Regions from separate parts of the Oribacterium sp. oral taxon 108 str. F0425 genome, predicted to be linked through region 1. Evidence: predicted binding sites of a transcription regulator. Region 1 holds the regulator's gene; the other holds the start of a gene.

Region 1 (16,135 bases):
ATGTATCCTGGCAGACTACTCTGGATAGGGAAAAAGGAGAGTAGAGATGCGGGACAGAAAAGAGAGCCGGGAAAGAAAAAAGAAGAAGGAACTCAGTCTATACGGAATCTTATTGTTGTTTCTGCTCCTCATTATGTTGTTTTTAAGTACAAGAGTGCATGAAATCAATGTCATAGGAAATGAGCAGTACACCAAGGAAGAACTGGTCAATATGATTCTGCCGAAGGACCTGGATTACAATAGTCTCTATGCCTTTGTGGAAGACCGAATCAAGCCGCATAAGAGCTTGCCGTTTATAGAAAAATATGAGTTGCACTGGAAGAGTCCGTTTTCTCTGGAAATTATTGTATATGAGAAAAATATGGTAGGCTACGTAGAGTATATGTCCAGCAATCTTTATTTTGACGGGGACGGTGTTGTGGTGGAGTCTACGCAGAAAAAGTTACCCGGCATTCCGAAGATTACGGGACTGAGCTTTTCTAAAGTGAGTTTGTATAAGGCACTTCCTGTAGAAAATAAAGCCATTTTTCAGGATATTTTGAATTTGAGTTCTGCACTCAGGCAGGAAAAAATAGAGTGTGACCATATTGATTACAGCGCCTCCTCCACGGCAACGCTTTACATCGGAGAAATCAAGGTGCTTTTAGGCGACCATGAGGACATGGAACAGAAGCTGATGAGTTTAAAGGATATCCTTCCGGCTTTAGCAGGGAGAAAAGGAACATTGGACCTCAGCAAGTACCGGGGCAGAAAAGAGAAGGAAGCCTATGTCTTTAAGGAAGAGAAGTAGGAGGGGGGAGCAAATTTACACAGCCCCCCTTTACAAATATTCTAAAATTCTTATAATGATATAGTTAGGTTAAATGAAAGAATGGGTCCTTTTAGGAGTGCATCATAGATTTTAAGGAGGAAGACATGATAGAAATCCAGCTTCCCGAGTCTGAAGCAGCGGCAAAAATTATCGTTGTCGGTGTTGGCGGCGCAGGAAATAACGCAGTAAACCGAATGGTGGACGAGGGCATTGTCGGTGTTGAGTTCATTGGGGTGAATACAGATAAACAGGCCTTGCAGTCCAGCAAGGCTGCCAGTTCCATGCCCATTGGAGAGAAGCTGACAAAGGGCTTGGGCTGCGGCGGAAAGCCGGAGATCGGCACCAAGGCGGCGGAAGAGAGTGCGGAAGAGATTACTGCTGCTCTGCAGGGAGCGGATATGGTTTTCGTAACCTGCGGTATGGGTGGAGGAACCGGAACCGGAGCCGCACCTGTTATTGCCAAGATTGCGAAGGATATGGGAATTCTTACCGTAGGTGTGGTGACGAAGCCTTTCCGTTTTGAAGCAAAGCAGAGAATGAAGAACGCCCTTTCCGGAATTGATGCTTTAAAGGAAGTGGTAGACACTTTAATTGTGATTCCGAACGACAGATTGCTTGAAATTGTAGAGAAGAAAACTTCTCTTCCGGATGCTTTGAAGAAGGCGGATGAGGTTTTGCAACAGTCCGTTCAGGGAATTACGGATTTGATTAACGTGCCCGGATTGATTAACCTGGACTTTGCGGATGTTTCCGCGGTCATGAAGGACAAGGGTGTTGCCCATGTGGGTATCGGTAGAGCAAAGGGTGATGACAAGGCTATTGAAGCTGTGAAGACTGCCATTTCTTCTCCGCTTTTGGAGAGTACCATCGAAGGTGCTACGGATGTTATCATCAATATCTCCGGAGACATTAGCCTGATTGAAGCAAATGATGCAGCTTCCTATGTGGAAGAGCTGGTAGGAGAGAATGCCAACATCATCTTCGGTGCCATGTACAATGAAGATGCACAGGATGAGGTTTCCATCACCGTAATTGCAACCGGCATCAAAGAGAAGAAGAGTGCGGAAACGGCAAAGGCAGCTCCCGAGTTTAAGCCGCAAGCGGGATTGCACAGCAATGTAAGTCCCGTACAGCCGGGCTTTACGACTCCGAGCTTTTTGAATAATCCGCGTCTTTCCACTCCGACTTTGGGAGAAAGACCGGAGGTTCCGATGGAGAATCCGTCTTTAAGAACAACGGAAACGGTGGAACCGCAGGTACAGAGTAAGCCCAGAATAGGAAGAGAAGCGGGCCTTGAAATTCCTGATTTTTTACGTAGAAAATAAAAGTAAACGAGATATCGCACGCTTCGCGCACGATACTCGTTATGAATACTAGGCTATGTCCTAAGGGCATAGCCTTTTCTTAAGACGGGGAAAGTTCGCTTTGCGTATTTTTCTCGTTTCCTTGATTATAGGATGATTTTTAACGACTTGAATGATTTACTTTAAGATTTAATTAAGAAGAATACAAAGTCGCATAAGAAGAATACAAAGAAGTTTTAGGAGGCACATGGCAAACTTAAGAGAAGAAATAGAAAAGAGAAGGACCTTTGCGATTATTTCTCACCCCGACGCGGGAAAGACAACCTTGACGGAGAAATTTCTTCTCTATGGAGGGGCAATTAATCTTGCAGGAACCGTAAAGGGAAGAAAGTCCGCAAAACACGCGGTTTCCGACTGGATGGAAATCGAGAAGGAGAGGGGTATTTCCGTTACCTCTTCCGTTTTGCAGTTTAACTATGACGGAAGATGCATCAATATTCTGGATACGCCGGGACACCAGGATTTCTCGGAGGATACCTATAGAACACTTATGGCGGCCGACAGTGCGGTCATGGTCATCGACGGGGCAAAGGGTGTGGAGCCGCAAACCATTAAGCTTTTTAAGGTTTGCGTGATGCGTCATATTCCCATTTTCACCTTCATCAATAAGTTTGACCGTGAAGCAAGAGATCCGTATGAACTTTTAGACGAGATTGAAGAGGTGCTCGGAATCCGAACCTGCCCGATTAACTGGCCTATCGGTTGCGGACACAATTTTAAGGGAGTTTTTGACCGGGAAAAAGAAGAAGTGGATCTTTTCCATGCTGCAGGCGGTGGAAAGAAAGAAGTGGAAAAGGAAGTCTATTCCAAAGATGATCCAAAATTAGAAGGTGTAATCGGAAAAGAATATTTTGATAAACTGCAGGACGATTTGGAACTCCTGGAGGGGGCTGCGGAAGGCTTTGATGAAGAAAAGGTGGACGCCGGACTTCTGACTCCCGTTTTCTTCGGATCGGCTCTTACCAACTTCGGTGTAGAAACCTTCTTACAGCATTTCCTGAAAATGACGAAGTCCCCGCTCCCGAGAATGTCCGACCAGGGACTCATCGATCCGGTGGAGGAGGCATTTTCCGCCTTTGTTTTTAAGATTCAAGCCAATATGGATCCGAAGCACAGAGACAGAGTGGCTTTCATGCGGATCTGCTCCGGTGAGTTTGATGCCGGAATGGAAGTGAACCATATCCAGGGTAACAGAAAGGTGAAGCTTTCTCAGCCCACGCAGATGATGGCGGATGAAAGAAAAATTGTGGAAAAGGCTTATGCGGGAGACATTATCGGCATTTTTGATCCGGGCATTTTCTCTATCGGAGATACTCTGGAGCTTTCCGGAAAGAAGTTTGTCTATGAGGGCATCCCGACCTTTGCGCCGGAGCATTTTGCAAGGGTAAGGCAGATTGACACCATGAAGAGAAAGCAATTCTTAAAGGGCGTATCCCAGATTGCGCAGGAGGGTGCCATTCAGATTTTCCAGGAATACAATACCGGTATGGAGGAAATTATTGTCGGTGTAGTCGGAAGCCTCCAGTTCGAAGTCTTGACCTATAGACTGAAAAATGAATACAATGTAGAAGTTCGACTGGATATGCTTCCTTATGAGCATATTCGTTGGATTGAAAATTATACGGAAATTGCAGTGAACGAAATTTCCGGTACTTCCGATATGAAACTGGTAAAGGACTTAAAGGACAGACCTTTGCTTCTTTTCGCCCATCCCTGGTCTATCGGTATGGTGCTGGATCGAAATAAGGACTTACATTTAACGGAATTTTCCAAGAACTAAGATTGGAATGGTTCATATGAACCATTTCGGAAAGAAAGGCAAAGTTATGGAAAAAACAATTAAAAACTGGCTCCTCGCGCATGAGGAAGAGTTTATACAGGATTTATTCACATTGGTACGGATTAATTCCGTAAGAGGAGAGACGAAGGAGGGGCTTCCCTTTGGAGAGGGTCCGAAAGAAGCTTTGGACGCAGGATTAAAGATTTGCGAGCGCTACGGTTTCCATACCAAGAACTGGGACAATTATGTCGGAACGTCCGACTTTTCTCCGGAACTACCTCATAACCTGGATATTCTCGGACATCTCGATGTAGTGCCTGCGGGAGAGGGTTGGGAAGTAACCGGACCTTTTGAACCGCTTGTCAAGGACGGCATCCTTTACGGAAGAGGAGTCAGTGATGATAAGGGACCGGTACTTGCGGCGCTGTATGCTATGCGTGCCGTAAAGGAGCTGGGGTATTCTCTGAAGAAGGGCGTTCGGCTTATCATGGGAACCAATGAGGAAACCGGATCTGCCGACCTCGAATATTACTATAAGAGAGAGAAGGCGGGGGAAATGAGCTTCACGCCGGATGCGGAATTCCCGATTATCAATATTGAAAAAGGCGCCATGCACGGTACTTTAAGAAAGAATAGAACAGTAGAGGGTTCTTTACTTTCCATGAAAGCCGGTGTTGCGGTAAATGCCGTTCCCCAGAAGGCGGTTTTGGAATTTAAGACGCTCTCGGATGAGGAATTTAATGCGGCAAAACTTGCAGTCGAAAAGGAATGCAGTGTACAGATTCAAAAATCCGGAAATACCGTGACCGTAATCGGTGTAGGCGCGCATGCTTCCACACCGCATCTCGGAAAGAATGCGGGGCTCGCGGCTTTATCCTTTGCGGTAAAACTTCCTTCCCTCGGAGCGGAGGATAGGAAGGCCTTTGAATCGGTCTTAGAACTCTTCACTTATGGCGTCACGGATGGTTCCGGAATCGGAACAAAGCTGCAGGATGAGGAAAGCGGAGAGCTTACCTGCACCTTGGACATCTTCGAGGTAGGGGAAAAGGAAATGCACTTTATCTACGACAGCCGTATTCCCATTTGCGGAACGAAGGAAAATTGTGAAGACATGGCGAGAAAAACTGTGGAGGCTAAGGGCTTTATCTTTGAGACGGAGGGAATGGTTCCGCCACACCATGTTCCGAAGGATTCCGACTTTATCAAGGCTCTCCTTTCCTGCTATGAAAAGGTGACGGGAGAAAAAGGGGAGTGCCTTGCTATCGGAGGCGGTACCTATGTACATCATGTGGAGAACGGAGTCGCTTTCGGTGCCATTCTTCCGGGAGTGGATACCCATATGCATGGCGCGGATGAGTGGATTAAGGTAAAGGACCTGCTTCTTGCGGCTGAGATTTATGCGGAGTCCATTCTCGCGCTATGTTGCTAGATTGATTTATGCGGAGTCTATTCTTGCGCTATGTCGCCAGATTGATTTATGCGGAGTCTATTCTCGCACTTTGTCAGTAAAATAGAAAAATGAAGGATTCGGATTTTATCCGAAGGAGTAGAATGGAAGAAAATATTATCTCTATAAGAGGCCTGGGAAAAGTATTTCGAACCGTTTCCGGAGACTTTACCGCTCTGGACGACATTCATTTAGATATTAAAAAAGGGCAGATTCACGGAATCATAGGGCTTTCCGGTGCAGGAAAGTCCACTTTGGTGCGCTGCATCAATTTTCTGGAAAGACCGAGTAGCGGACAGATTCTGTTTAAGGGGAAAAGTTTAAGCACGATGAAGGAGAAGGAAATTCTCGCCATGCGGCAAAACATGGGGATGATTTTCCAGCAGTTTAATCTTCTGGAGCAGAGGAATCTTCTCGAGAACGTTTGCTTTCCCCTGGAAATTGCGGAAAAGGGCAGTTTTTTCCAAAAAATTGTGCAGGGCAGTGCACGGAAAAAGAAGAGAATTGCAAGAGCGGAGGAGCTTTTGAAGCTTGTCGGTCTGGAGGGAAGAGAAAAGAGTTATCCTTCCCAACTTTCCGGAGGACAGAAGCAAAGAGTTGCGATTGCGAGAGCCCTGGCCACGAATCCGGAGGTACTGCTCTGTGATGAAGCTACTTCCGCACTCGATCCGAAAACCACGGAGCAGATTCTCGAACTTCTGAAACAAATCAATGAGGAGATGGGGGTTACCATTATTATCATCACGCACCAGATGAGCGTGATTGAGTCTATTTGCGATGAGGTGGCCATCATTGATCACAGTAAAATAGCGGAGCACGGGCCGGTAAAAGAGATTTTCCGTTCTCCGAAGACGGAAATCGGAAAGCGACTTATCCTGGGAGAGGGAGAAAGAGAAGCCTTCTTCGGAAGCGGAAAGCGTTTTCGTATCGTATTTGACGGAAAAAATGCACATGATCCGATTCTTTCGGAGCTGATTCTTGCTTTGCATACTCCGGTGAATATCCTCTTTGCCAATACCAAAGAAGTGGACGGTATGGCGGTAGGACAGATGGTGATTGAACTTCCGGAAAATCTGGAGGATATCCTGCATGTTACGGAATTTATGAAGGAAAGAGGAATCCCCTTTGAGGAGGTGCATGCATAGATGAGTATAAAAGAATTAATTCCCATGTTTCAAACGGAAACGTTGGCAACGCTTTATATGGTAGGGGTCTCTACCTTGATTTCCTATCTTATTGGCATTCCCTTGGGCGTGATCTTAATTGTCACGGAAGACGGCGGGCTTTATCCGATAAAACCGGTACACGCTGTTCTGGGATTTCTCACCAATATCTTTCGAACGATTCCCTTCCTGATTCTTCTGGTCATGGTTTTGCCGATTACAAAGTTTCTTGTGCATACCACACTCGGACCGAATGCGATCATCCCGCCACTTGTCTTTGCGGCAGCACCTTATATTGCCAGAATGGTGGAATCTTCTTTAAAGGAAGTGGATGCGGGAGTGATTGAGGCGGCACGCTCGATGGGTGCCAACAGACTGCAGATCATCTGGAAAGTCTATCTTCCGGAGGCAAAGCCGAGTCTCTATATCGGAGCGGCAATCTGTATCACGTCAATTTTGTCCTATTCCGCCATGGCGGGATTTGTAGGCGGAGGCGGGCTTGGAGCGATTGCCCTGAACTACGGCTATTATCGTTACAAGACGGACATCATGATTATTGCGGTTTTGGTACTCATTATCATTGTGCAGATTATTCAGGAGTTTTGGATGCGTCTTGCAAAATACAGCGATAAGAGAAGAAGGGTATAAAGCTTTTCTCTCTTTAGCATAGAAACCTGCCACGGGAATGCTTCCCGCGGTGCGACAAGCTTGGAAAATTTTCATAAGAGAGTAGGGAGAGTTTTCAAGGTAGAAAAGGAGAAATTATGAGAAAAAGAATAGCAGCGTTATTACTTGGTTTGGCTGTTGTTTCCTTAGCGGCTTGCGGGGGACAGAAGGCGGATACAAAGACCGAGACCAAGAAAGAGACGGAAGCCGGAAGTGAAAAGGCAACGGAAAAGGCGGCTGAGAGCGAGAAGGCCACAGAAGCAGCTGCAGCATCCGGAGAGACCGTAAAGATCAAGATCGGTGCGACACCGAGTCCCCATGCGGAGATCTTGGAAGCGGCAAAGGACGCTTTAAAGAAGAAGGGCGTGGAGATTGAAATCGTAACCTATAATGATTACGTTCAGCCGAACATTGCTACGGATGAAGGACAGATTGATGCAAACTATTTCCAGCATCAGCCGTATCTGGATGATTTCAATAAGGAAAATAACACCCATGTTGTTTCTGTAGGAAAGATTCACTATGAGCCTTTCGGAATCTATGCAGGAAAGTCGAAGGACCTGAAAAATATCCAGGACGGTGCTAAGATTGCGGTTCCGAACGATACCACCAATGAGGCCAGAGCGCTTCTTCTTTTGGAGGCAAACGGCATCATTAAGCTGAAGGACGGCGCAGGTCTTACGGCAACCAAGCAGGATATTGTAGAGAACCCGCACAATGTGGAAATCTACGAGGTTGAGGCTGCGCAGATTCCCCGTTCCTTGGATTCTGTGGATTTTGCCTGCATGAACGGAAACTTTGCTATCCAGGCGAACTATAAGCCGAGTGAAGCATTGGCAGCCGAGAAGTCCGACTCCGAAGCGGCACAGACTTATGCCAACATTATTGCCGTTGCCGAGAAGAATAAGGATGCGGCATGGGCAAAGACCTTGGTGGAAGTTTTGACCTCCAAGGAAATCCAGGATTTTATCAATAAAAAGTATGAGGGCGGAGTGGTTCCCTTAAGCTAATCCGAGAGCAGGAGTTGCGACAAAAGAAAGGGTATCCTATCCTTATTGTATGGGGTAGGATACTTCCTTTCATTTCGTGGCTCCTCTTCTGTATGCAATCGTGTTTTATAAGGAAGGGATAAGAAATGATGAAAAACAAAGACTTGAGAAGATTTGCCAGAGAGAGATGGAGAAAGTTTTGGCCGACTGTTTTGGCTGCTTTTGTGCTTCTTTTTTCCGTCTATATCGCCTTGGCAATGGGCTTTTCTTTTGTCCTTAGTCCTTTTTTACTGACCAGCTTTTTGCCCGGTATAGAAGAGTTAAGGAGAGGAATCAGTCTGAGTATTTCGGGAATATTGCTTGCCCTTCTGGTATTTGTGCTGGTGATGTATCTGATTATTACCTCCTTTTCCATCCTGTATATGGCTTTAAAAAGCATACGGGGACAGAAATTGAGTCCATTCGATATCTTTTATACCCTGCGTCCGGAAAATTATCCGATGCAGCTTCGTGTTTTAGCTTATAGCTTACTCTATACCGCCATCCCCTGGCTCTTTTCTCTTTTGACGTTTTTCCTTTTCGGAAGTTCTGCCAATAACTCGATTCTCAGTATGGCGGAAGAAGTCTTTTTCAATGTATTGATTGGTGTCTTTTTAATGTTCTTTTTATGCACACCCTTTCTTCTTCTGGAATCGAAGTCCATAGGGCTCATTGATGCGATGAAGAAAAGTGCGGAATGGATGAAGCCGGAGCGAGCTCGTTTCTTTCGACATGTTTTGTACTTTCTGGGCTTGAGGCTGATAGCCAATGTTCTTGCCGAAATGTGGGGCTACATCTTGGAGAATTCTATTCTACCCGGTTTTTTTCTGATGTTTTTTTTCCTGCTCTTCTTAAGCCCTTACTATATTCTGGTACAGGCTGCCTTCTATCAAGATATTCTCTCTAAGAAAAAGATGGAACAGGAGAGGCGCGAAGTGCAACCCGAAGCACAGGAAGAGCGCGAAGAAGAGCCTGGATTGATAGCTGAGGAGGAACGGAAGGCGGGAGTGCCGGAATCCGAAGCGGTTCCGAAGCCTGAAGCGGAGCTGAAGTCCGAAGCGGATGTAGAGCCCCAAGCGGATGTAGAGCGCCAAGCAGATGTAGAGCCCCAAGCGGCAGCAGAGTCAGAAACGAAAGAAGACCCCGGATTGGCAGTTGAAGCAGAACCGGAAGAAGAACCCAAGGCGGCGATTGAAGCAGAGGATAAAGCAGTACCGGGAGAGGTATCCGACGAAGAACCCAAGGCGACAGCGGAGAAAGAACTTCGCGAAGACCCAAAGAAAGAAGCAAAGGAAAAACCGGAGGAAGAACCGAAGGAAGAATTGAGCTTTGAAGAGGCCAGAAAACGGTATACAGACTATAAGGAGGAAGAGGAATCATGAAGTGTCCCTTTTGCAATGCGGAAGATACCCGTGTAATCGATTCCAGACCTGCGGATGAAAATACGGCAATCAGGAGACGCAGACAATGTGAAATCTGCGGAAAACGTTTTACTACCTTTGAAAAGACGGAGACGCTTCCCTTTATGGTGGTAAAGAAAGACCAAAGCCGTGTGCCGTATGACCGCGCAAAGCTGGAGGGCGGCATCTTACGCTCCTGCCACAAAAGACCGATTTCTCCGCAGCAGATTTCCGAACTCGTGGATGATATTGAGAACAATATTTTTAAGCATGACAGCAAAGAGGTCAGCACGGAAGAGATTGGGGAAATGGTGATGGAGCGCTTAAGAAATCTGGACCAGGTTGCTTATGTGCGTTTTGCTTCCGTATACCGAGAGTTTAAGGATATCAATACATTTATGGAGGAAATCGGAAAGCTCCTAACCAGTCGCAGTAAGGGAGACGAGAAGTTATGAAAAAAGCGGTAAAGAGAAGGGAGGAGCGGAAGAACGCCTTTTTCCCGACGTACTCCGTACGCTCCGTCTACACTCTGGACTTTGAAAGGCTCTATGAGGAAGGGTATCGCGCTCTTTTCTTTGACATTGATAATACCCTGGTCTATCATGATGAGCCTGCTCTTCCTGAAACCGTGGAACTGTTTGGAAGACTTAAGAAAATCGGCTTTAAAACGGCCATTCTTTCCAATAACGGGAAAGAAAGGGTGAAGCGCTTTGCGGAAGCAATCGGCGCAGATTATTATCAGGAAAAGGCGGGAAAACCCGATGTGAAAGCATATCTTAATGCCGTACGGGAATTTTCCCTGCAAAAAGAGAGCTGTCTTTTTTTCGGTGATCAGATTTTTACCGATATCCTGGGAGGGAATAAGGCAGGGGTTCCCACAGTCCTTGTGTATCCGATGGGGAAGGAAAAATATTTTCACATCGTACTGAAGAGAATGCTGGAGAAGCCTTTTTTGTATTTTTACAGCCGAAAACATGCGCTCTGGAGAAATGAGCCCTAAGGCAGGAAAGTAAGGGGGAAAATCATAAAAAAGGAATCCGACGGAAGGAAAAGCCATAGAAACAAGAAGAACTAAGAGGAGAACAGGAAATGGGCATGATTGTACCGATTCAGGGAAAAACGGAAGAAGAGTGTTTGGAAACTTTACAGGCCCTGAAAGAAAATCCGTATTTTCCCCATATCTATGCGGTGGAGCTTCGCTACGATCTTCTGGAGAGGCACGTAGAGCCGCTTTCGGATTTTCTGCGGAAGAGCAGGGAAATCATCGGAAAGAAAAAACTTATTTTTACGATACGGACAAATCGACAGGGTGGTGCATTCCCCTTTGGAAAGAGCTATTTTCAGGCGAACATTTTAGCCATGGAAAGTCGTGTTCCGGACTATATCGATCTCGAGGTGGAAACCGGAGAGGAGGGAAGAGGCTCTTGGAAGGAATGTATCGCCATGGTACAGGGGCTGGGAGGGAAGGTGATTGCCTCCTACCACGACTTTGAGAAAACTCCCGGACTGAGGGAATGCGAGGAAATTCTGAATCAGCTTTCTTCCTATTCTACGGATATTGTGAAAATCGCCTTAATGCCGCGCTCCAAGGAAGACGTATTGAATCTTATGCTCGCCGGGAGGAGATGGAAGGATAGAAATCCGAAAAGGGAACTCATTTCCATGTCGATGGGAGAGCTCGGGAAGGCTAGCCGAGTCCTCCATGATTTATCCGGTTCCTCACACAGCTTTGTACAGGTTTTCTCCGCTTCCGCACCGGGACAATGGGGGATAGAAGACTACATGGAAGTCAGTAAGAAACTATCCGGGAAAAAAGGCCTTGCGTTACTGGGATTTATGGGGAGCGGAAAATCCACCTTGGCGCCCAAAATAGCGGAGCGCTGCGGCTGGCAGGCTTATGAGATGGATCAACTTCTGGAAGAAAAATTCGCTATGCGAATTGAAGAGTTTTTTCGGAAGTTTGGAGAAGAACGTTTTCGGAGAGAAGAAGCCAAACTTCTTCGTTCTTTATCCGGGAAAGAGCACGTTCTTTCACCCGGCGGAGGCGTCGTCTTAAGAGAGGAAAACAGAAAGGTTTTAAAGGAGCATTTCTTCAGCATTTATATCAAGGTAAGTCCGGAGACAGTCTTAAAGCGCCTTGCAGAGGGGAAGAACGTCCGTCCTCTGTTACAGGGAAAGATGAATGTCAACGAAATTGGGGAAATGATGCGGAAGCGTAGCGCCTACTATGAAGAGGTTGCGGACTATATTTTGGAAGGAGACGGAAAGAGCGTATCCGCTTGTGTAGAGGAGATCTACTCCGTTCTTCTGGAAAATGGATTATAGAATCTTTAGTCTTGTTTTCTGAATTTTAATACAAAAGTTCTTGTTAAAAGAGGATTTAAAACTTATCTTAATAAGAGTTTATCCGGAGAAAAGTTATTTTTTCCAATGAAAAATGCAGAAAAGAAAGGGAATGAAAATGTTGTTTTTTAGAAAATGGATGCTTCCGGCAGCACTTGCTGTCTTAACCCTGCTTTCCGCTTGCGGAAATTCCGCCGGAGCCGGAAAGACAACGGAAGAAACGAAGACGGAGGGAACAAGCGCTGTGGCAGGAGAAGCTGCTACCGAGAAGGAAGGCGCGAAGGCGGAAAATACGGCGAATGACAGTCAATTTGCGGTTTCCGATGACAGTTTAACTTTTACTGCGAAGAATCTGGATAAAGAGGACATTGACAGTTCCATCTTCGCGGATAAGGATCTGACCGTTTTAAATGTCTGGGGAACCTTCTGCGGACCCTGTATTAATGAGATGCCCGAGCTTGCCGCATGGGCGAAGGAAATGCCCGAAAACGTGCAGATTGTTGGCTTGGTAGCGGATATTTCCGGAGAATCGGATGACGAGCATATTGCCTTAGCAAAGAAGATTATGGAGCAGTCCTCCGGAGAATTCACGAACATCATTCCCAGTGTGGACTTTGTACCGCTTCTTTCCAATGTGGTTGGCGTTCCGACAACCTATTTCATCAATAAAGACGGAAAAATCGTGGGAAAGCCGATCGTAGGGGCACAGGTGCCGAAGTATAAGACTTTTGTCGAGGAGTATCTGAAAACGTTGGAGTAGTTGTATTTGTTGCACTTTGCTTATAGAAAGGAGAGATGATGAAGAAGTTTATTGCAGACGATGCATTTTGGAAGATTTTTCCGGAGGCCGCTATTGCTGTTCTTACAGTAAAAAATGTACAGGAAGCAGCAGTACTGGATGAAGCTAAGACACAGGAAATCAAGACTCTCCTTGAGGACGCAAATGAAGGCGCCAGGCGTTTTTTGACGAGTGAAACCATTTCCGAAAACGAGGTGGTGAAAGCCTGGAGAGATGCCTATTCCAAATTCCCTACGAAGAAGGGAGCACGATGCTCGCTAGAGGCGCTGTTAAAGAGAGTTTTGAAGGGCAATCCGGTCGGAAGTATTGCTCCCACAGTGGACATTACGAATGCCATTTCCTTGAAACATGCCTTTCCCATCGGTGCTGAAAATATGGATGCTTTTCGTGGGGACCTGCATTTGGGAATAATGCAGGGTGGGGAAGATTTTTGGCCAATCGGGTCGGATAAGCCGGAACCTCCGCTCTCCGGAGAGATTGCCTATTATGACGATGAAGGTGTAATCTGCCGTTGTTGGAATTGGCGTGACGGAAAACGTACTGAAGTAAACGATGACACGACCAAAGAGTTCATTGCCATGGAGTGTGTTGAACCCGGACGTGTGGAAGAATTAAAAGTGGCTTTAGAGGAACTTGCCGAGCTACTCTCTAAGTATGTAGGTGCGGAAGTCATCAATAAGCAGATTGTAAATCGGGATAATCGGGAAGCAGTTTTGGAAGAAGAATAAAGAGAAGTAAAGTTGAGACTTAATTCAAGGAAGTTTAGGTCTAAAAATACTATTTTTAAAGGAATAAAAAATAAAATTTTTATTGACAAAGTCTTTCCGTTTTAGTATCATTTACTGGTCGCGATTCACGCGACTACGGGGTCTTAGCTCAGCTGGGAGAGCATCTGCCTTACAAGCAGAGGGTCACAGGTTCGAGCCCTGTAGGCCCCATTCTTCGGTCCGGTCTGCGTTTTATACGCAGCCTGGGTCGGATTTTTTTAAGACAGTAGCCAAGACTATGGCATTCTGTTTAAGGCGAGATAGCTCAGCTGGCTAGAGCACACGGTTCATACCCGTGGTGTCGAGGGTTCAAGTCCCCCTCTCGCTAGAGTGAAGGAGTTGAAACTTTGTTTCAACTCCTTTTTGCAATTCATAACCGCTTAGAGCTAGGCATTTCTTGGAAAGTGAGAGCATGGAAAGATTCTGGGAAAATCTATATCGGAAATATCGGAACAGTAAGTGGCCCGGGATTGTAGAAAAGCATCCGAAGCTGCATCGCTTGATGTCCCTTTTTTACCGTTACCGCTACGCAAATGTGCTCTGGATCGGAATCATTTATCCCGTCTGGTTTGCCTCGCTTGAGAGCCGGGTTACGGTCAGTACGGGTTACCATATCATGCATACCTATCTGGATGATCGGATTCCTTTCTGCGAAATCTTCATTGTTCCGTATTTCCTTTGGTTTATCTATATTTTTGCGGGTTTACTTTATTTTATGTTTGTCAATAAAGAGGATTTTTATAAAGTCAGTCTCTTTCTCTTTATCGGCATGGTGGCAAGCCTCATTATCTGTGAAATTTATCCGAACGGAACCGATTTAAGACCGGCTTACCTGAGCGACAAGAACATTTTCCTCCTCATGGTGAAAAGTCTTTATCGGGTAGATACGCCGACCAATGTGTTTCCCAGCATACATGCCTACAATTCTCTTTGTATGCATATTGCGTTAATGAAAAGTAAAGATTTACGGAGGGCCAAATATGGCAGGGCGGTTCGCTGGTTTTCCGGCTTCCTCTGCATTTTCATCTGTATTGCAACACTGGTTTTAAAACAGCATTCCGTACTGGATGTCGGCGGAGCACTGCTCCTTTCCTTCATTACCTACGGCTTTGTTTACGGTTATCCGAGTTTTATATTGGGAGAATATTGGGAAGAGAAGAGTAGAAACAGGGAAAGAGTATGAAACAAAATTACTTAAAAAATGCCATAGGGCATTTCAAAACCATTACGAAGCATAAGCTTCTTGTCATGCGCTATTGCTTTTCGATAGGCTTGTATAAGCAGGGACTTCTGCATGACCTGTCCAAATACAGCTTCACGGAGTTTCGTACCGGAATACTCTACTATAGAGGCTATAAGAGTCCGAACGGTGTGGAAAGAATCGAGACGGGAACATCCGAAGCCTGGTTACATCACAAGGGAAGAAACAAGCATCACTTCGAGTATTGGTGCGACTATGACCTTGAAAATGTCCATAGGATGATCGGTTGCAGGATGCCTTACCGCTATGTGGCGGAGATGTTCTGTGACCGGATTGCGGCATCCAAAAATTACTTGGGAGAGGAGTATACAGACGACAGACCCTATCTGTATTATGAGAAAATGATCGGAACGCCGCTCATTCATGAGAAGACGCGGGAGGAACTGGAATTTCTGCTTCGTCTTCTAAAGGATAAGGGGCAGGAAGAGGCTTTTTCTTACCTTCGAAAAGAAATTAAGAGGAGAAGGAAGGAAAAGGAGTTTTTTTAGGGGAAAGATGGTATGATAGTGCGATAGGGCAGATAAGATAAGGCGCCAAAACCGGAAAGAGTGGAAAGGAGTCGTTATGGTACTGGAAAGAATCAACGGGCCGGAGGATTTAAAGGGCTTAACGAAGGAAGAAAGAGATACACTGGCACGGGAAATGCGGGAAAATCTCATTCAGCGTGCCAGTTTACACATGGGGCACGTAGGACCGGATCTCGGTTTTGTGGAGGCGACCATTGCCTTACACACGGTATTTGATGCCCCGAATGATCATTTGATTTTCGATGTTTCACACCAGACCTATCCGCATAAGATGCTCACCGGCAGAAGAGAGGCCTATATGGATCCCGAGCATTATGATGATGTAGGTCCCTATACCGATCCGAAGGAAAGTCCCTATGACCTTTACTCCATCGGGCATACTTCGACTTCCGTTGACCTTGCCATCGGTATGGCGAAAGCAAGAGATATTCTGGGGGGAAAAGAGCATGTAATAGGCATCATCGGAGACGGGTCTCTTTCCGGCGGCATGGCACTCGAAGGCTTGAATGTTGCGGGAGAAATGGAAAGTCCCCTCATCCTTGTTTTAAATGATAATGATCAGTCCATTGCGGAGAACCACGGCGGCATGTATAAGAAGCTCAGGGAGCTTCGGGAGACAAAAGGCGAAGCAAAGGACAATATCTTTCGCGGTATGGGTCTGGAATATCTCTATGAGGGAAACGGCAATGATGTAGAAAGTCTCGTGCAGATTTTCGAAAAGGCGAAGAGTTACAAACGACCCGTGCTGGTGCACATTTTCACCAGAAAAGGGATGGGCC
Region 2 (16,135 bases), 1.4 Mb from region 1:
TATTCATAACAAGTGGCGCAGGCGAAGCTTGTGACATCTTGTTCATAGCGAGTATCGTGTGCAAAGTGTGCGATATCTCGTCTACAAAGATAAGGAGGCAGAAAAATGGGAAATTATGTGATTGGCGCTTTACTTGCAGTGATTGTGTTTTTTGCAGTACGGAGTATGATTAAAAGAGGGAAGAGTGGTTGTTGCGGCGGAGGAGAGTGCTCTGTTCAAAAAGTCGGAGTGAAAGACGACAATCCTCAGCATTATCCGTTCAAGGCTGTACTGAATGTGGAAGATATGCACTGTGAAAACTGTAAGAATAAGGTGGAAAATGCCCTGAATTCCGTTGATGGAGTCTGGGGAATCGTAGACCTGAAGAAGAAAACCGCGGAAGTTCGCATGAAGGAAGCACATAGTGAGCTGGAAATTCGAGAGTGGGTGAATAAGGCGGGCTATGGCGTTTCTCATGTGGAGATGGAGTAATAAAAATGAAAGAAGAGACGAAAGACTTTCAGAAGGAAGATGCGGAGGTAAAAAAACCGGTAACGCTTCTGGAAAGAACTTTAAAGTACAAGGGTTCCGTTTTAGAGGTCTATGATGACTATGTCGATGTGGGAGGGCATAAGACCCACTGGGACTTTATTCACCACATGGGGGCGGCTGCCGTACTTCCGGTGCTTGCCAACGGAAAGATTCTGATGGTGAAACAGTTTCGTCATGCACTGAACCGTTATACCTTGGAAATTCCCGCCGGGAAGAGAGACAGCGAGGACGAGGATTTTCTTCTTTGCGCGAAGCGGGAATTGCAGGAAGAAACGGGCTTCAGCAGTGCAAACTGGGAGTTCTTACTCTTTGTGAATACTACGGTGGCCTTTTTAGATGAAAAAATAGGCATCTATGTGGCAAAAGACTTGCAAAAGGGAGAGCAACATTTTGACGTGGATGAGGAGATTTTCCTGGAGGAATGGGAACTTTCCGACCTGCAGGAGTTGATTTTTGCCGGGAAGCTGACGGACGGAAAAACCGTGGCGGCGATACAGAGTTATGCGGTAAAGCTGCAAAAAGAGAAGCAGTAGACTTATGGAGGACGAGAACGGTGCGCAGGCGCAATATTCCGTTCATAACAAGTAACGTGCGTAAAGCGTGCGGTATCAAGTTTTAGGGGGATTTATTCGCCGATTGAGGAAAGGCGAGTAAAGAAATGAGGAGAGTATGAAAAAAGAGCATTTGGCAGATTATGTTTTATCCATTCCGGATTTTCCCGAGAAAGGTATCATCTTCAGAGATATTACTTCTTTGATTCAAGACCCGGACGGACTGAAGGATTCCGTAGACGGACTCATTCATTCTCTTAAGGGAGTTGACTTTGATTTGGTAATCGGTTTGGAAAGCCGAGGCTTTATTTTCGGAACGGCAATTGCCTATGAGATGCATAAAGGATTTGTGCCGGTGAGAAAGAAGGGAAAACTTCCCAGAGAAACGGTTTCCGTAGCCTATGATCTGGAATACGGTAAGGCGGAGGTGGAAATTCATAAAGATGCCATTCAAAAAGGGATGAAGGTAGTGATTGTGGATGATTTGATTGCCACCGGAGGGACCTTGGAAGCGGCTTGTAAGCTCGTGGAAAAGCTGGGGGGAGAAGTAGTCAAGATTTCCGTGGTCATGGAGCTTGCCGGACTGGAAGGAAGAAAGAAGCTTGCCGGTTACGAACTGGAATCGCTTATTTGTTATGAAGGAAAATAATCTGTCATGTCTGAAGAATTAACGAAAGAGGATGTCCGAAAGATTGAGGCGGAGATTCTGAAAAGAAAGCTGGAGCTTCGTCCGAATCTGATTGAAGCGGTGAAGGAAGCCAGAGCGCAGGGAGACTTGTCGGAAAACTTTGAGTACTATGCCGCAAAGAGAGAGAAAAATCAGAATGAGTCCCGTATCCGTTATCTGGAAAGAATTTTGAAGTTTGCCAAAGTGATTTCCACAGAAAGCAAGGCGGATGAGGTGGGAATGAATGATACGGTGACCCTCTATTTTCCGGAAGAGGAAGAAGAGGAGGTCTACCGCATCGTGACTTCCATCCGCGGACAGTCCCTGGAAGGAAAAATCTCCAACATCTCCCCTTTGGGGAAGGCGATTATCGGAAAGAAACTCGGCCAAAGAGTTGAGGTTCTACCGGAAAACGGGATTTCGTATTCCGTGGAGATTCGAAAAATAGAAAAAACGGGAGAAAAAGAAGAAGAGAGCATCCGAAAGTTTTAGATGCTCTCTTTTTTTAGCCCAAACTGACTCTGTCTAAAGGAATAGTATTAAGGGCCTCCGCGTCCAGATGATGGAAGTCGGCATGGCGGTAGAGATAATTCATAATCTCCCTGCGCTTTACAATCCCGATAAAATGCCCTACATCATCAACGACCGGTACAAAATTCTGTGTAACGGCCTTGTGTACCAGGCTCTCCATAGAGCTGTTGATGCCGACTGCCTCAAAATGCTTTCGCATAGGGATGTCCTTTACCAGAACTTTTTCGGATTCCCGTAAGTCCAGCTTCAATTGATTTTTGATTTCCCATAAAAGGTCCCCTTCGGTCAGGGTCCCTGCAAATTTTCCATCCTTTGTCAGTACCGGGATAGAAGAATAACGATGAAATTCCATCTTTTCCAAGGTGTTTCGCAAGCTATCTTCTTCTTCCACATAAGCTACATCACACTTCGGGGTCATGAAAAATAAAATATTCATAAAAGCACAACCTCTCACTTTTTTGTTTGCCTTTACTATATCGACTGTTTTCCTAAAAAAATTGAAGCAATACAAAGAAATCATTGCTTTTTCACGATTCACGCGGTTTCTCGATAAGGCACGTTCTCACTCCGGCTTCCTGAAGGAAATTTTAGCGGAAAGATATGACGGAATTGTGTCTTTGTCCTTAATAAAAATAGAAATATACGAGAACATCTCGCGTTACTGTCAAGTAATCGTTGGCAACCCCATCATACAGAAATGTCTTGCTTTGCTTAGACTCTGCCTCAAAGACACACTACGTTTCCTACTCGCTGCACTCGCTTTTTCACTCAGGCTCCTGCGCAAACTCGCCCTTCGGGCTCAAACATGCGCCCGCCTTCGTTGCTAGAGCGCAGCTCCCAACGGAAGCCTCGCGACCGTCTTTTTCGTGCAGAGCCTAAGCCCTCGCAAAGATTCTTTAATACCCCGCCATAGAAAGCAACTTCCTGCGATTCCCTCCAGTTTCTCTTCTTCAAATACAGAGACTTCCCGGCTCTCCCTTAAATCTTCCTTCTTTCCTGTTTCTACCAGCTCCTTCTCATCATGCACCAGCTTATCTCCAAGATCCTGAATCACATTCCAGACTGCTGCATCTAAATAGAGAGGCATTTTGACAAGGCTTAAGGAACAGGGTAAAATAGCCGTATATTGTAGGAATGGGAGTCATTATGCTGATAGATAAGAAGGAAGACAGGGCTCTGGAGAGACCGAAAGACAATACTCCTCCTGAAGAGCTGTTAGAGATGCTTCTTAAAGATGTGCGTTCCTATCATCCTTCGGAAGACCTTTCCATGATTACGAAGGCTTACGAAGTGGCGAAGGAGCAACATAAGGAGCAGAAGAGAAAGTCAGGGGAACCCTATATTATACATCCGCTTTGCGTTGCGATTATTCTTGCCGATTTGGAGATGGACAAAGAAACCATAGCAGCAGGGCTTCTTCATGATGTGGTGGAAGATACGGGTATGACCTTGGAGGAGGTAGAGAAGGAGTTTAATCCGGATGTGGCTACCCTGGTAGACGGCGTAACCAAACTGACAAAATTAAACCTGAATTCGGATAAGGTGGAGATGCAGGCGGAGAACCTCCGAAAAATGTTTGTCTCCATGGCCAAGGATATCCGGGTTATTATCATAAAGCTCGCCGACAGGCTGCATAACTTAAGAACACTGGAATACCAAAGCCCGGAAAAACGGAAGGAAAAAGCCAGAGAGTCTTTGGAAATTTACTCTCCTCTTGCGGATCGTCTCGGTATCAGCAAAATTAAGATTGAAATGGACGACCTTTCTTTAAAGTATTTGGAGCCTGAGGTTTACTACGATCTTGCGGATAAGGTCCATTTTAAGAGAGAGGCGAGAGAAGACCGTATCAATGCTATCGTGGAAGAGGTGCGGGAGCATATCGAGGAAAGCGGAATCGAGGCAAATATCAAGGGGAGAATTAAGCACTTTTTCTCCATCTATAAAAAAATGGTCAATCAAAATAAGACCATTGACCAGATTTACGATCTCTTTGCCATTCGGATTATTGTAGAGTCCGTGCGGGATTGCTATGCGGTGTTGGGCGTCATTCACAAGATGTACCGGCCGATTCCCGGACGTTTTAAAGACTATATTGCGATGCCGAAGCCCAATATGTACCAGTCACTGCACACTACGGTTATCGGAAGAGACGGCGTGCCTTTTGAGATTCAGATTCGAACCTTTGAGATGCACAGAACGGCAGAATTCGGTATTGCTGCACACTGGAAGTATAAGGAGCAGGGAGGCTCCGACAAGAAGGCCACGGAGACGGAGATGTCCAAGATGAAGTGGCTGCATGAAATTCTGGAATGGCAGAAGGATGAGTCGGATTCCAAGGAATTTATGAATATGGTCAAGTCCGACCTCTCTCTCTTTAATGTCAATGTATATTGCTTTACTCCTACAGGAGATGTTAAAAACCTTCCGCAGGGTTCCACGCCGATTGACTTTGCCTACTCGATTCACTCTGCCGTGGGAAACAAGATGGTCGGGGCGAAGGTCAACGATAAGCTCGTTCCGATAGAGTATCAATTACAAAATGGAGATCGTGTAGACATCATTACGAGCCAAAACTCCAGGGGACCTTCCCGGGACTGGCTGAAGATTGTCAAGTCCACACAGGCCAAGAATAAGATTAACCAGTGGTTCCGTCATGAGCAGAAGGATGAGAATCTGGACAGGGGGAAGGATCTTCTTGATAAGTATGTGAAGGCCAAAGGGATTTCCCTTCCCGAGCTTACGAAGCCGGAATATATTGAGGCGGTTCTCCGTCGCTACAGCTATAGAGATTGGGATAGTGTTCTTGCCGCTGTAGGAAGAGGGGGAATCAAAGAATCCCAAGTCATTGCCAAACTTCTGGATGCGAAGCACAAGGCGGAAGACAAGAATATTGATGATAAGACCGTATTAAAGAATATTGAAGATTTGACGAGAAAGCCGGAGGTCATTCGGAAATCCAAGTCCGGTATTATTGTGAAAGGAATCCACGACCTTGCGGTGCGCTATGCCCGATGTTGCAATCCGGTGCCGGGGGATGAGGTAGTCGGTTTTGTGACGAGAGGCCGCGGTATTACGGTACATCGAACCGATTGCATTAATATCATGGATTTGTCGGAAGATGAGAAGGCAAGACGAATCGAGGTAGAGTGGGAAAGCAATCCCGGAAACGGAGAGAGTTATGCTACGGAATTGCAGATTTTCACCAATAACCGTGTGGGCTTGATTGTGGATATTTCCAAGGTTTTATCAGACGATAACATTGCGATTCAAGGAATGAACACGCACTCCTCAAAGAACGGGAAGGTAACGATTCTTCTTTCTTTCGAGGTACCGAACAAGGAAGTTTTAAACGGGATCATTGGAAAATTAAGGAAAATCCAGGGTGTTTACGAGATAGAAAGGGGGAAGGGATAATGCTGCAGGTAAAAAGCATGGTGGTAGGCATTGTTGGAACCAATTGCTATATCGTCTATGATAAGAAGAGCAGGGATGCGGTCATAATTGATCCCGGAGCGGAAGCGGAACGGATTCTCTCCTTCCTGGAAGAAGAGGAACTGCATCCGCAGGCTATCCTTCTTACCCATGGGCATTTTGATCATATTCTTGCCGTTCCCGCTCTAAGAGAAAAATATAAGATTCCACTTTATGCGGCGGAAGAAGAAAGAAAGATGCTTGGAAACGGGCAGCTCAATATGTCTGGAAGGGATCCGGAGGACAATGTGGAGATTCAAGACTTTACCGCGCTTCGGGACGGAGAGGAATTGGAGTTTTTAGGGAAAAAATGGAAGGTTCTGTCCACTCCGGGGCACACCCGGGGGTCTATCTGCTTTTTTGTGGAGGGGGAAGTTCCTTATCTGTTCAGCGGTGACACGCTTTTTTGCGAATCCTATGGCAGGACCGATCTGTACAGCGGCAGCGAGAAAGAAATTATACGAAGTATCCGGGAAAAGCTTTTTACACTGCCGGAAGAGACGCTGGTTTTTCCGGGACATGAGGAAAGTACGACGATTCGGAATGAGAAGAGCTATAATCCGGTGAATTTTTTCAGAGAGTAAAAGCCCGGAGCTTTGCAAGGAAAGAAGCTTTATGATGGAAAAGGAAAATGTCTAAATTTTTCCTTTTTTTTGTACTTAATTTTCTATTTTTTCCCCTTTTAAAAAGCTTATCTTTGTCGTATGATAGGGAGCGTCACACAATATATAGTGCTTGAATAGAAGAATTAAACAATATCATGTTTTGTTCGGGATTTAAGACTTGACAGGATTGGTATAAAAAAGAGCAAGCGGAAAGTGCATAGAGCCGGTCTTTTCCGGCTTTTTTCACGGCTAGGGGGAAGTATGGAAACAGAAGTTTTACTCATGAAGAATGTCATTAAGCGAAACGGGAAAGAGGTGAAGTTCGACCTTTCCAAGATTGTCCATGCCATTGAGAAGGCCAACAAGGAGGTTGATCCGATCTACCAGTTGAATGCTTATCAGATTCAGGCAGCTGCGGACAGCGTGGTAAAGAAGATTCAAACAAAAAGCTATGCCGTGAACGTCGAAGAAATTCAGGATATGGTAGAGACTGCCATTATGGAGATGCGCGGTTATGAGGTGGCACAGAAGTATGTCCGTTATCGTTACAAGAGAGAAATGGCAAGAAAGGCAAACTCTACGGATGAAGACATTTTGGCGCTTATCGATCAGGCAAACGAAGAACTGAAGCAGGAGAATTCCAATAAAAATCCGGTCATTAATTCTACCCAGAGAGATTATATGGCAGGAGAGGTTTCCAAGGACTTAACGAGGAGACTTCTGCTCCCTGAAGATATTGTGCACGCCCATGAGGACGGCATTATTCATTTCCATGATTCTGATTACTATGCGCAGAAGGAGCATAACTGTGATCTCATTAACTTGGAGGATATGCTCCAGAACGGCACCGTGATTTCCGAAACTATGATTGAGAAGCCGCACAGCTTTTTTACCGCCTGCAATGTTACCACGCAGATTGTGGCACAGGTGGCTTCCAACCAGTATGGCGGACAGTCCTTTACCCTTTCGCACTTGGCGCCCTTCGTGGATATTTCCAGACAGAAGATCAGAGAGGCGGTTATCGAGGAAAGAAAAGAGACCGGCGAAAACATGGACGAGGAAATTATCGCAAAAATTGTGAATCGTCGTCTGAAAGAAGAAATCAAGAGCGGAATCCAGACAATCCAGTATCAGCTGATTACCCTTATGACCTGTAACGGGCAGGCCCCCTTTGTGACCATGTTTATGTACCTGGATGAGGTGGAGAAGGGGCCGGTACGGGATGATCTTGCCATGATTATCGAAGAGGTGCTTCGTCAGAGGATGCAGGGGGTAAAGAACGAGAAGGGCGTTTGGATTACGCCGGCCTTCCCGAAACTGATTTATGTGCTGGATGAAGACAACATCCATGAGAATTCCCCCTATTACTATCTTACGGAACTCTCCGCAAAGTGTACGGCAAAGCGAATGGTTCCCGACTATATTTCCGCAAAGAAGATGAAGGAGTATAAAGGCGGCGATGTTTATCCCTGTATGGGCTGCCGTTCCTTCCTTACGGAGGATAAAGAAGGACTCGGAGAAAATGGAAAGCACAAGTACTATGGTCGTTTTAATCAGGGTGTAGTAACGATCAATTTAGTGGATGTGGCTTGTTCTTCCGACGGAGATATGGAGAAGTTCTGGGAGATTTTAGACGAGCGCCTGGAACTTTGTCATAGAGCTCTTCGTCTTCGCCATGAAAGACTGCTCGGTACGGTATCCGATGTGGCGCCGATTCTTTGGCAATACGGCGCACTTGCAAGACTGAAGAAGGGGGAGACCATCGATAAGCTTCTCTTCAACAACTACAGTACCATTTCCTTAGGCTATGCGGGTCTGTACGAAATGTGTGTTCGCATGCTCGGTGTTTCCCATACGACAGAGCAGGGAAGAGAATTTTCCCTGAAGGTTATGGAGAAGCTGAATGATTCCTGCAAGAAGTGGAGAGAGGCGGAAAATATCAGCTACTCCGTTTACGGAACTCCAATGGAATCCACCACCTATAAGTTTGCGAAAGCATTAAAGAAGCGCTTCGGGGAGATTCCCGGTGTGACGGACAAGAACTACATCACGAACTCCTACCATGTGCATGTTTCGGAGAAGATTGACGCGTTCTCAAAGCTTTCCTTTGAGGCGGACTTCCAGAAGCTCTCTCCGGGCGGAGCCATCAGCTATGTGGAAGTCCCGAATCTTCAGAACAATATTCCGGCGGTACTGAGCCTCATGAAGTTTATTTACGAGAACATCATGTACGCGGAGCTGAATACCAAGTCAGACTATTGTTGTGCCTGCGGTTACGACGGAGAGATTCAGATTATCGAAGACAGCTACGGAAAGCTCCAGTGGCGCTGCCCGAACTGTGGAAATACAAACCAGGACTTACTGTCCGTGGCAAGAAGAACCTGCGGCTACATCGGTACCCAGTTCTGGAATCAGGGGAGAACACAGGAGATAAAGGATCGGGTACTTCACCTGTAGACTTCTTTAGAGAAAGGATACTATGCACTACGCGGAAATCAAATATTTCGATGTGGCAAACGGGCCGGGGATAAGAGTCAGTCTCTTTGTCTCCGGCTGTCCTCATGCCTGTCCGGGCTGTTTCAATGAGATTGCCTGGAATTATGCATACGGGGAAAAATATACGGAGGAAGTGGAGGAGAAGGTTCTGACAGCCCTTTCCAAGCCGGAGATTCAGGGCTTAAGTCTCCTTGGAGGAGAACCCCTTTACCCGGCTAATCTTCATGCCCTTCTGCCGTTTCTAAGGAAGGTAAAAGAACGACTTCCCAAGAAGGATATCTGGTGCTACTCCGGCTACACCTATGAAGAACTTCTTTCTCGAGGAGGGGAAGAAAAAAAGAGCTCGACGAGCTCTTTTCTTACCTTACCGTCCTTGTGGATGGTCGTTTTATAGAAGCGGAAAAAGACATCACCCTTCTCTTCCGGGGCTCAAAGAACCAAAGGTTGATTCTTGTTGAGGAAAGCAGGAGAAGAGGGGAAATTGTCCTTTATAGGGAGGATGGATAAAAACTCCTATTCTATTCCGCCTATTTCCCCGGATCCACCATGGAGATGATGTTCATATCTTTATCGAAGGTAACTTCTACTTTGGTGCCGATTTCAATTCCTTGGGAGAGTCCGGAAATATCGGTCTTTTCGGTTTTGTTCAGTGCATAATCTTTTCCGTCATTGCCCTGCACACTTACGCTGTACATTGCGGCATCGGTGATGGTGCCGCTGATTACGGTAAGATCCTTCTTTTCTTTTCCGCCTGCCTCTTTTCCCTTGGCTTCGCTCTCCGCTTCAGTAGCCTTCTCACTGCTGTTTTTGGCTTCGCTTTCCTGCTTTTCGCCGTCTTCGCCAACCTTGATTTCCGTAGAGGCTTCGGTCACCTTTTCGGTTTCCGTAGCCGTTTTCTTCGCACAGGCCACCATGCCGAGCATTCCCATGATTCCTACAAGTAATACAATTTTCTTCATTTCAAAACTCCTTTCGTCCTGCCGATTTTTGCCACCCGTTGAAAGAAAAAATTTAACGCTTGCCTGCAGCCTGTCGGCTTCTTTCTTCCGCCTCGTTTAAATTTTTGGAAACAGTCATCTCCTGATTATCGATATGTTCCTTCATCAGCGCCTTGGCACGAATGATATCACGGATACGGATAGCCTCCAGAATCTTTTCGTGCTCACTGATCAGAGTTCCTCTCTGTGCCTCATCTTTAATGTATTCCAAGCGATAGCGATACATTTGTTCCCGGAGATTGTTAATCATCTGAATCAGGCGTTGATTTCCCGTGGCGTTATATATGATGTCATGGTAAGCCTCATCGGCCTCGGCGATTTCCATCTCCGTACCTCTTTCCACTACCGCCTTGAAATGATTTTCCGCATCACGGAGGGCTGTAAGCTGTTCATCGGTAATGCGCTGACAGGCCAGATCCGTCGCAAGCTCTTCCAACGCACCGCGCACTTCCAAAACATCCTGGAGAGACTTATGGGATATCTTAGCGACTTCCGCACCGCGTCTCGGAATCATCAGAACCAGCCCCTCGAGCTCCAGCTTTCGGATAGCTTCTCGGATAGGTGTCCTGGATACCCCCAGTTTTTCTGCCAGCTGAATCTCCATGAGCCTCTCGCCCGGCTTCAATTCACCCTTTAAGATGGCCTGCCGCAGTGTATTGAAAACCAAATCCCGAAGGGGGAGATATTCGTTCATATTGATTGTGAAATCGCTACCCATGCTATCCTCCTTATTCTCTCTTTCAGTAAAAAATGTTTCGTATTGGAAATGCTGCCTAACATGGTGCGGTAATGCAGCTTGATTCCAGAAGATTGTTCAGTGCCGTGTTTTTCAGCTCCTCTAAAATTGCTTGGCATTTTGCCTCCTCCTCTTTGGGAAAGATAGCAAAGACGGTCGGACCGGAGCCGCTCATGAGGGAAAGAAGAGCGCCTTTTTCCGTAAAATAGTTCTTTAACTCGCGAATTTCCGGTCGGAGCTTAAGGCTCACCCTTTCCAGAATATTTCCGCCTAAATGGCAGATTCCTTCCAAATTGTTTTTTTTCAATTCTTGTATCATCCGATCCACATCGGGGTGCTCCGCTTTATGAATGCCGTCTACGTGGAGATTCTCATAAATCAGTTTCGTAGACAGGGAAAATGCGGGCTTGGCCAGAATGATGTGACAGGGGGGGAGAGGAGGGAGTTCTTGCAACTTTTCTCCAATCCCCTCGGAAAGAAAGCAGCCTCGATGTAAACAGAAGGGGATATCGGCTCCGAGTTTTACGGCTCGCCTTTCCAGTTCCGAAACAGAAAGTCCCAGATTAAAGAGCTGATTCAGCCCTAAGAATACGGCAGCAGCATCACTTGATCCCCCTGCCATTCCGGCAGCTACGGGAAGACGCTTATGAAGACGCATACCGATTCCGCCCGGTATGGAAAATTCTTCCTGCATCAGCTTTGCCGCTCTAACCATCAGATTGCCCTCGTCTGTAGGAAGGGAAGCAAGGTTACAGGATAAGCGAATGCCTCTTTCTTCTTCCTTTTTCAGGAAAACCGTATCATGTAAAGTGACACTTTGCATAATCATTTTTACATTGTGATAGCCGTCTTCTCTTCGGCTTAAGACATCCAGGGACAGATTAATTTTCCCGTGCGCCTTGAGCTCTATTTCATCCATTGTTTTATCCCCTTGACTACTTTTTCTTGTATACAAAGTCCCTTAGATTTTACTGAAAAAATTGCATTTTTGCAAGTACATCGATGTCTTCCGGATCAGAATCGGGCAAAGATATAGAGAAATCCGGAACCGAACATATCGGCCATGGAGTGGACCAAAACAAGGGGAAGGAGATTTTTGGTTCTTCGATGATAAAAGTAGTAGTAAATCAGACCGAAAACAATGCCTATTATCAGTGCGGAAGGAAGTCCCTGGTAGGTGTGGAAGGAAATACGGATCAGTGTGGAATAAAGAAGGGTCTGCCACTTGTATTTTTGGTCTACCGTACCCAAAAGACCGAGGAAAAAGTATTCTTCATAAAAGGCATTCAACAGTGCATAGAGGATGGCGATAGGGCTTAATACCGCTATTTTTCGGAATAACTCAAAAAAATCCAGAGACATCAGAATTTCTTTGGTGAAATAGTTATAGCCGTTATCAAAGAGCAGATAGAGAAGATCCGCACTGAGTCCCATAACCGCGAGGATGATGAAAAACCAGGGGATAACGGAGAGACGGAAACGAAAAGGAATTTGTTTAAAATCAAAGTTTCGAATCCATAGATAGAGAAAAGCCAAGATAAGCATCATGGCTTGAAATTGCAAATTGCCGGAATAGGCAACGCCTTCCGTTGTACTGTCAACTGCTTCGGCAACCGTTTCCAAGATTCCGCTGCCATTTTCACTGAGGAGAACCGGGGAGAGGGAAAAAGCCGGAAGAATGGCGGAAACCCCTGCTGTGAAACTCTCCAGAAATAATTCCGTGGAGAGAAGGATAAAATGCCCGAATAAAATGGCGGTGATAATCAGGACATCAAAGAATCGTAAATGCTCGGTTTTTTCTTTCGGAAAAATAAATTGACGAATGAACAACATACTACTCCTTTCTGTTTTCACCATGAAATAGGGGAAGCCCCATCCACCAAAGTCGGAGTTCCGGCAGATGAAAAATTATGGGCATTGTACAGGAAATCGGCAAGTTTGTAAATGAGGAAGAAAAAGGATTCATCCGCACAAAAAAGGAAGAGACAATCTGCCTCTTCCTTTTCCTTCTTAACGAGTATCCTGCCCGGAGCAGGCGATATTTCGTCTTAGTTCTTTTTTTCCTTCCTGTAGTTGTTCAGTACAACGATACAGAAGCCTAAGCCTGTTAAGGCAAAGAGCGCAAAGTAGACGGGCATATTTGCGGAATCACCGGTCTTGGTCTGTCCGCGTCCGGATCCTAAAACCGTTCCCTTTGCTTCAGGGGCATTGTTTCTGCCTGCACCGAGCACGGAACCCTCCGGATTACTTTCCGGGGAACTGACAGACGGTCTGTTTGCATTTAAGACTTCTCCGGGTCTTTCTCCATTTCCGGACGGGTCACCCGGCTCATTGGGAGTAGAGGGGTTGGGACTCGGCTTGGGAGGATTTCCGCCGCCATTTCCGCCGCCGTTACCGGGCTTTACAGGAGGAACATCATTCTTTTTGTTTATAAAAACATTGACATAGCCGGTAGCCGGATTGCTTTGGGTTGTTGCTGTATAGCCGGCAACGCTATCCTCAGTAACGGTATAACGGATTTCTTTACCGTTTGCATCAAGCTTTGGCATATCAAAGCTATGCTGCCAACCGTTAGCCTTGTTTAAGGTATAAGTCGCTACCTTCTCTCCATTGGCAAAAAGCTGAACATTCAAGTGGTCGGGGTGAGGTCCCTTACCCTGCCAAATCTTGGTTACCGGAATTACCACTCTGGAACCGTTATAGTTACTGATGGTAAATCCGTTTTCTTCGGAACCGGAGATAGCAGCCTTAAATCCTGCCACCTCTTCTTCAGAAACGGTATATACGATTTCCTGTCCGTTGGCATCCTGCTTGGGAAGATTGGAAAACGATGCCTTCCAACCGTTGGCTGCGGATAGCTCTACCGTAAGATTTTCATCCTTAACACCGTTCTTCAAAACGGAAACCTTGACTTTTTCGGGCTTATTTGTTGCAAGAGCCGGATCTAAAACCCATTCCTTTTTCACGGAAAGATTCCGGAATTTCGGCTGCTCTTCCTCTTTCTTATTGACAGCTTCCACTTCCACAGTGGACCCGTTTGCGACGGAATTCTCAAAATCCGTCTTGCTGATGGTGCGGGGAGTGGAATCCAGCTCGTAGCCTTCCGGTGCTTCCACCTCGGTCAAGACATAGTCGGCTTTCAAAACATTTTCGAGCTTTGCAATACCGTTCTCATCGGTCACAAGAGTCTTTGTATAGTTCGTCTTAGGATTAACTAAAGTAAACTTTGCTCCCTGTAAAGCCTCGCCTTCCTCTCCGACTTTCTTAATCTGAAGACTGAAGGTTTTCCCGTTTAAAAAGCCGCCGGCTTCATTAACTACAAAATCTCTACTCCTTTCCACCGGAATAATTCCGTCACCGGTAAGCTTTGCTGAATTATAGAATATATCGTTATTTTTAAAAGCTTCGCTAATCTCTACATAATAGTCAAGAGTATAGCCGTCATCAGGAGCCAGCGTTCCCAAAGAATAGGTAAAGCTTCTTCTGTCTGCGGAATAGTTTGGGCTACCCGCTACTACCGGAGCAAAATCGTCAAGGTTCTGTCTATTGCGAAGACTCCAAAAAGGACCGCGATTAGCATCGGAATCATCAGGGGCATTCTCCCAAACACCATGCTGATTATAAGCTCCGGAACGCCAGATTCCTTTTCTAAGAACAGGCGCATACCTATCAATATCAGCCTGGTTCAGGTTCAGATCTGTAAAATGATTTTTTACATCAAAGTAACTCAGTGCACCACTCTGCAGAGTGTCAGTAAAAACAATATTTTCATAGCTTGTAGCACCGGGAACCTTTTCAATATTTCTGGTATCCAAGGTAACCTGATAATGGATTAAGTAATGGGTATTCCCGTCCTTATCTACTACTTTATGAAGATTGTAGTCACGGTCTTTATAAAAAGTTTTCGGATTTTCTTTTGTTACAATCTGATAATCTATATTGTAGTTGATGACCATTTTTCCGTTGATTTCCAGCTGAAACGGGGCGCTTGTCGTAGAGTTGACCACTGCTTTGTCAATTTCCGTAACAAAGAATACTTCACCGTCTGTGCCGCCGTAGTTTTCAGCATCCTTAGTGAAGGTGATGCGGATTTCCTTGGTCGTCTCATTGTATGTTCCTTTAGCCAGAATTTTTCCGTCATCTCCCGGAATATCAAAACTCAAATTTTTGGACTTTAATTGTTTGGGAAGCTGAACAGAGATATAGTCTCCCTCTTCAATACTTAAGCCCTGCACCTTAATCTTCGCTTTTAATTGCAGCCTCTGACCGCTGACAAGGGTGCCGCCATCCTGCAAAGGCTTACCGTTTATCAATAATGTCTCAATGGATAAAGCATTTTCAATTGCTTTTCCCTTTTTGCTTGCGCTGCCTGCTCCGGAAATGGTACTGCTGCTTGCAGTGCCTGTTCCTGAAATTGTACTGCTACTTGCGGCAGAGGCTTCCGTGCCTGTTCCGCTTCCCACTATGCTTGTCCCTTGTGTGCTTCCCGTTTCGGCGTTGGCAAAAGAAAATCCCTGCCATACCAAAAGCAACACCAATAAGAGGGACAAAATTTGTCTCTTAGCTCTCATAGTTCTCCTTCTCCAAAATTGGATAAAACCATTCTTATCACTCGTCACTTTATCATATCGACTATAGATTTCAAGAGATAAAAATAAAAAAATAGAAGTATCACAAAATGATTTATTAAGGAAATATAAATTATTAACTCTGTTTTTTCTTAATTGCCGTGTTTATCTCCATAAATAAAAATTAAAACTTAATATTTATGTTTATTTTGTCCAAAACTATCAAGATTTGACGTAAGAATTTCTTAAAATATAAAATTTTTTGTTTTCATCCTATAGAATAAAAATATTGTGGGGGAAATAAAAAACAGCGGAAATAGAGGCAAAAACTATCCTATCTTTATGGATAGTCGTTTTAAATTGTGCTACCATCTGTACAGACCTTTATACAGGTAGAGATAAGGGAGGAAAACCATGCAAAAAGGGCTAAAAGCAATCGCTATTCTGATAGTTTTATCGGTGCTGTCTTTTTTCATTGTTCGTCGAATCATGAAGCCGAAGGAAGAAGTGGAAGGAAAGGCTCTTCCGACAGTCACCTGCATTTCCATGGAGAAGGGAGACATAGCGGTAAAGGAGGAGCTCCTCGGAGAGATTTCCGCGAAAGAGCAGTTCCGTTTACTCAGTAAAATATCCGGAGAGGTTCTGGAAATTGACAAGGAAAACGGAAGCGAAGTGAAAAAAGGGGAAAGGATTGCCCTTTTGGATAATCAGAAACAGGTTGATGCCGCAAAGTACAGTTTAGAGCAGGCAAAAGCACAGGCACAGGTCACACGTGACAGTCGGGACAGACTGGCAACACTTAAGGAATCGGGAGATATTTCCGTCCAGGATTTTGAAGCGGCGGATGCACAGGCAAAGGCTGCGGAAGCACAAGTTAAGGCGGCAAAGCTGAATTACGATACACAAGTGGAGTTTTCCGAAATTACTGCTCCGTCGGACGGTATTTTGCAAAACAGTATTCTCGTTAAAGGGGCTTTTATT

The links. The regulator NrdR, encoded in region 1, represses ribonucleotide reductase genes. The targets are predictions, from matches to a motif close to CACAANATNTTGTG.
Region 2: nrdD (anaerobic ribonucleoside-triphosphate reductase) is a predicted target of NrdR. The motif match lies at 6,472-6,485, and genes of this name have one in related genera.

Annotation. Positions count from the first base shown of each region.
Region 1 is NZ_AFIH01000001.1:1,906,509-1,922,643, reverse strand. Features, by position in the region: gene HMPREF9124_RS08920 (FtsW/RodA/SpoVE family cell cycle protein) at 1-44, shown strand, start outside; gene HMPREF9124_RS08915 (cell division protein FtsQ/DivIB) at 47-790, shown strand; gene ftsZ (cell division protein FtsZ) at 916-2,136, shown strand; gene HMPREF9124_RS08905 (peptide chain release factor 3) at 2,363-3,955, shown strand; gene HMPREF9124_RS08900 (Sapep family Mn(2+)-dependent dipeptidase) at 4,002-5,384, shown strand; gene HMPREF9124_RS08895 (methionine ABC transporter ATP-binding protein) at 5,507-6,547, shown strand; gene HMPREF9124_RS08890 (methionine ABC transporter permease) at 6,548-7,213, shown strand; gene HMPREF9124_RS08885 (MetQ/NlpA family ABC transporter substrate-binding protein) at 7,330-8,241, shown strand; gene HMPREF9124_RS08880 (DUF975 family protein) at 8,367-9,641, shown strand; gene nrdR (transcriptional regulator NrdR) at 9,638-10,114, shown strand; gene HMPREF9124_RS08870 (YqeG family HAD IIIA-type phosphatase) at 10,111-10,659, shown strand; gene aroD (type I 3-dehydroquinate dehydratase) at 10,749-11,984, shown strand; gene HMPREF9124_RS08860 (TlpA family protein disulfide reductase) at 12,121-12,762, shown strand; gene HMPREF9124_RS08855 (B3/B4 domain-containing protein) at 12,801-13,529, shown strand; tRNA gene HMPREF9124_RS08850 (tRNA-Val) at 13,667-13,739, shown strand; tRNA gene HMPREF9124_RS08845 (tRNA-Met) at 13,823-13,896, shown strand; gene HMPREF9124_RS08840 (phosphatase PAP2 family protein) at 13,981-14,751, shown strand; gene HMPREF9124_RS08835 (DUF5662 family protein) at 14,748-15,317, shown strand; gene HMPREF9124_RS08830 (1-deoxy-D-xylulose-5-phosphate synthase) at 15,394-16,135, shown strand, end outside.
Region 2 is NZ_AFIH01000001.1:537,116-553,250, forward strand. Features, by position in the region: gene HMPREF9124_RS02760 (FeoB-associated Cys-rich membrane protein) at 106-471, shown strand; gene HMPREF9124_RS02765 (NUDIX domain-containing protein) at 477-1,064, shown strand; gene HMPREF9124_RS02770 (adenine phosphoribosyltransferase) at 1,201-1,731, shown strand; gene greA (transcription elongation factor GreA) at 1,738-2,241, shown strand; gene HMPREF9124_RS02780 (CBS domain-containing protein) at 2,255-2,716, opposite strand; gene HMPREF9124_RS02785 (hypothetical protein) at 3,104-3,334, opposite strand; gene HMPREF9124_RS02790 (RelA/SpoT family protein) at 3,427-5,694, shown strand; gene HMPREF9124_RS02795 (MBL fold metallo-hydrolase) at 5,694-6,335, shown strand; gene nrdD (anaerobic ribonucleoside-triphosphate reductase) at 6,618-8,813, shown strand; partial or broken gene nrdG (anaerobic ribonucleoside-triphosphate reductase activating protein) at 8,836-9,359, shown strand; gene HMPREF9124_RS02810 (hypothetical protein) at 9,380-9,811, opposite strand; gene HMPREF9124_RS02815 (GntR family transcriptional regulator) at 9,864-10,568, opposite strand; gene ispE (4-(cytidine 5'-diphospho)-2-C-methyl-D-erythritol kinase) at 10,624-11,505, opposite strand; gene HMPREF9124_RS02825 (CPBP family glutamic-type intramembrane protease) at 11,601-12,419, opposite strand; gene HMPREF9124_RS02830 (Cna B-type domain-containing protein) at 12,635-15,157, opposite strand; gene HMPREF9124_RS02835 (efflux RND transporter periplasmic adaptor subunit) at 15,569-16,135, shown strand, end outside.